One region of the Paenibacillus sp. 4624 genome, then DNA from elsewhere that is predicted to be linked to it. Evidence: a T-box and tRNA genes for the amino acid it is inferred to sense, from the RefSeq annotation. Region 1 holds a T-box; the other holds one or more tRNA genes.
The links. A T-box is a leader RNA that pairs with one kind of tRNA and senses whether it is charged. The one in region 1 lies ahead of argS (arginine--tRNA ligase), so its partner is inferred to be a tRNA-Arg.
Positions count from the first base shown of each region.

Region 2: it has a tRNA-Arg gene. The T-box ahead of argS (arginine--tRNA ligase) is inferred to sense a tRNA for this amino acid. The anticodon was not compared.

Region 1 covers NZ_JBNDJR010000004.1:43,552-45,757, forward strand. Annotated here, with positions in the region: gene argS (arginine--tRNA ligase) at 1-1,211, opposite strand, end outside; T-box leader at 1,278-1,569, opposite strand; gene ABIE27_RS10630 (four-helix bundle copper-binding protein) at 1,647-1,985, opposite strand; gene ABIE27_RS10635 (CobW family GTP-binding protein) at 2,058-2,206, opposite strand, start outside.
Region 2 covers NZ_JBNDJR010000016.1:50,573-52,778, reverse strand. Annotated here, with positions in the region: gene ABIE27_RS27395 (CynX/NimT family MFS transporter) at 1-319, opposite strand, end outside; tRNA gene ABIE27_RS27390 (tRNA-Arg) at 1,284-1,357, opposite strand; gene ABIE27_RS27385 (hypothetical protein) at 1,635-2,206, shown strand, end outside.

The sequences.
Region 1 (2,206 bases):
ACCTGCTCAGCCTGCTCCAGATTCGGATTTTTTTCCTGAATAATTTGCAAGGCACGAGCGACGGCTTCATCCAGTACTTCCTGTAAAAAAACCACCTTTCCCCGGCGTGTGGACATCTTCCGTCCCTCGAAACGCATCAGACCAAACGGAATGTGCTCACAATGGTCTGCCCAGTCATACCCCATCTTGGACAATACCGTAAATACTTGACGGAAGTGAAGCTTTTGCTCCCCACCCACAACGTACAACAACTTATCTGCCTGCATCACATCATGACGATAGATTGCCGTTGCCAAATCCCGGGTTGGGTAGATCGTGGTTCCATCTTTTTTAATAATCAGACATGGTGGCATGTTCTCTTCATCTAGCCGTACAACGAGCGCACCGTCACTTTCCTCCAGCAGTCCCTTGGCTCGAAGTTCCTCCACAACTGCACCCATCTTGTCATTATAAAAGCTCTCACCCAGCGTATGGTCAAAATCCACATTCAAGCGTTCATACATCCGGTTGAACTCCTGCATACTCACGTTTACGAAGAAGGTCCATAAACGTTGCGCTTCTTCATCCCCCTGCTCCAGCTTACGAAACCATTCCCGTGCTTCGGTTTCTAGAGAAGGATCTTTCTCTGCTTCATCATGAAAACGAACATATAGTTCGAGAGAATTACGAATCGGATCCGCTTGTAGTGTCTCTTCATTTCCCCACCGCTTATATGCCGTGATTTGCTTGCCAAACTGGGTTCCCCAGTCCCCTAGGTGATTCACACTTACTGAGGTATAACCCGCTTCGTTATATAAACGATACAATGCTGCACCAATAACCGTCGAACGCAAATGCCCAATGCCAAACGGTTTCGCAATGTTAGGCGAGGACATATCAATGACAACACGCGCTCCTTGCCCGAGCTGCAGTTTACCAAATGTCTCACTACCCACTTCCTCGAGCAATTGGGGCGACAGAACATTCCGGTCAAAACGAATGTTCACATAAGGACCCGCAGCTGTAGCATCCATACCCTCAGTCTGTAATGCAACGGCAATTTCTCCAGCAATAACGACCGGTGCCTTTCGTAGCGACTTGGCTAGCGTAAAGCACGGAAATGCAACATCTCCCATTTCCTCTTGCGGTGGAACTTCCAATAATCTCAATACTTCTTCTGGTGTAAGCCCGGTTAACGGGGCAATCTGAGTTGCAGCCTGTTTCAATAACACATCCAACACTCCTTCTCTGCATGAAATATGCCTAAAATAAACGCAAAAAAACTCTCGTCTCTTCAAATAAGAGACGAGAGCTGTGTTTACAGTTCCCGCGGTACCACTCTAAGTGAACAGTCACCTGCATTACAGCAAGCTGCAAGTCAAGTAAAACCGATCCGCTCGGTGCAAATAACGGTTGCATGCCGGATTACCCTCAAATTCATATACAACGAACTCCAAATGGCGCCTATACATGACTTCGGATAACCATCTCACGGGTGCGCTTCACACAGTTCATCACATACCGGCTTACACCTGTCCCGGCTCGCTGCCATGGTTGAATCTGAGCTACTCTCCCGATCACGGATATTGCTGTTTCGATCATTTCAAATCATTATACATATCCTGGTATGGATTAGCAACCCCGTTATTTGAAAGTGATACTAAAGATCATTTAGCAACCGCAGCCATTAAACGGCAAGCCTCAGCACATCTACGGCAAGCTTCAGCGCAGGCCTGACAATGATCATGTTCATGTTTCCCGCATTCTGCTGCGCAGGCTTCACATGCTTTGACACACAGTTCACAGATTTCACCGATGAAATCACTTCCACGTGTCATCGCTTGCGCTGCAAATGCACATATATCAGCACATTCCCGGTTCAGACGGATACAGTCACGAAGCATCGCCAAATCGTATTCTTTCAAACTCGATATGTAACATACATTGCAAGCATTCATGCACTCCAGGCAAGCATCGATACATTGTTGGTATTGTTGTTGTGTCATTTAAAGTTACCTCCCAGGCAAAGTTTGCTATGCTTCTTAATACCCACCCGGGAGGAACTTTGAACCATTAACCTAGTCTTGTTTTACCGCTTCCAATTCCAGCAATTGTTCGCGGATGGCAGTCTGATCAAAATGCTCACCGATAAACACAGCTACATTCGGCACATCTCCTTGAGGTGTGATCTTCATGTAATCCGACTCACGATAAGCATACTGAAACC
Region 2 (2,206 bases), on a different contig from region 1:
CGCTGGTAACAATAATGACAGCAAGCAGGAGGGCGGTCTCCAGCCCAAAACGTTTGGCAAGGCGCGGGGCAAAAGGAGAGACAGCTGCAAAAGCGATCAAAGGCAGCGACGTTAGTAATCCAGCCATCGTATGTCCGATGCCGGTGTCTGAACGGATTAATTCCACGACGGGACCGGTGGCTGTGATGGGTGACCGCATCGTAGCAGCGATAACAATTATTCCGGCGAGTAACAACCCGAATGTTTGAGATGTTTGTTGAGACGGTTGTTCTCCCCCGGAAGGAGCAGAATGCTGTAGTTGTGTAGTAGGTGAGGGCATCATTAATCTCCTGTTTCCAAATAAATATGTAAAGCGAATTACTGAACCAAACAAAGTACAGCTTCTATAGGAAGTTGATATGTATGGATTGGTACAATATTCATTAAACAAGCATAACATTGTGTGTCATATGGGGCAATGGAAAGCAAAACTTAACAAATGTTTGCTCTTATTGATAGTTTACATTGACATTACTAGTTGGACTAAGTGTGGTGACAGATGACTTTTAGGATTATGTGAAGTACTTTGCGCGAACCGCCCCCTGTCATAACTAGGGCAATTGTGATGGAGCTGGAGTGAAATCGTAAGGATTGAGCAAGAAAATGAGATGTAATACTAACGAAGGCGTCGAGAGGTGGATAATAGAGAGTTAGGCTGGGGAAATGTAGGAAATGATATGCTGTGACCGGAGAGAGAGGAACTGAGTGTGTAAAAGGTATCTCGTGTAAGGTAATTTTAGAAGGGAAAATAAAACTTAGTCATACCGTTATTTATCTTGTGCTCACATGGATCACAGAGAATTTGGAAATGACTCAATATGGACACTGTTTTCTAACGATCACCAGAAACCTTATTTGGAGGAAAAAGAACCTTTTCAAATTCTAACGATCCTCAGGAACGCTATTTAGACAATTTAGCGCGAAAAAGCACAAAGTAAGCACGAAATCGATGAAATAAGCTCTCTGGTGATCGTAAGAAAATTAGAACGGCGAAAATGGGGCAAATAAGCTTCCTGGTGATCGTTAGAATTTTTGGCATGGTGGGGAGGTGGGGTGACCTAACTGCAAAATGGCTTGTTAGCTTTCAGAAACGGCTTGCTCCTTTCGTCAAAGCCTTAAGGGTAGAGCAGACGAAGCGAATACTTACCAACCAAGGCCAAGCGAAGCTGATGCTCCGGCGAACCTATGGGGTCTCCCATCCCCAGAACGCAAAAAAGCTCCCCGAAGGAAGCTTCCTTTTTTGACGTCCCAGGAGGGATTCGAACCCCCGACCGACGGCTTAGAAGGCCGTTGCTCTATCCTGCTGAGCTACTGAGACATAGAAATTTTTCAAGCAAAAATGATTTTATCACAAATAAAAAGATATATCAAATGTTTTATTTTAGGCTTGTTTTCATATATGATATTTGGCGGCCGCAACGTTTTTTTCTTTCTAATTAAGGTTATGTTAGAATATCAGAAGAAATCAGAAAATAGATCCATATTTCCTTGATATATATCTATTCACGGCCGATTCGGGCTGGAGATTCAGGAACAGAGGAGGTGCTCCTATCAAGGAATCCACAACCCCGGAAACCGAGCACAACAATAAAATTGTGCTGTTTCCAAAAACGCTGGACTATTACCAAATACAGCTGACAGTTATGCTTGAAAATGAACGTTACGGTGAAGCAATGGACTTGCTTCGCTTTTTGTTGCAATGCCAAGGGCAGGAAGAACGCCACTATGACGAGTGGAGGGCGTTGCTGGAGTGGCTGCAGGCTGCTTTCCCTCAATATGAAGAATTAGAAATGCAGACCATTCGAGAAGAAGAGGAAGAAGACATCAGCGAGGAAGAAATGGCAAGGCAACACGCCATATCGAAACTTGCTCAGGACGATGGTTACGCAGATAAGCTGCTCCGGACGGTTATGGAAGGCCCGCTATCTGAACAGACGATGCTGGCTCTCGAGCAACTGGCATTTTTGGACGTTCCGAAGGTGGATGAAGAACTGATTGGGTGGCTGCAAACGAAGGTGCTTCATCCTCTATTACAGTTCAGAGTCATGCAAACCCTGCGTCGTCGAGGAGTACAAGACATCATTCATTTCACTAGAGGTGACGAAGAAGTAGAGGTTGATATCGCTAGCGTTCCACTTAAACCGGAAGAATTCCCACTTCAGATTGT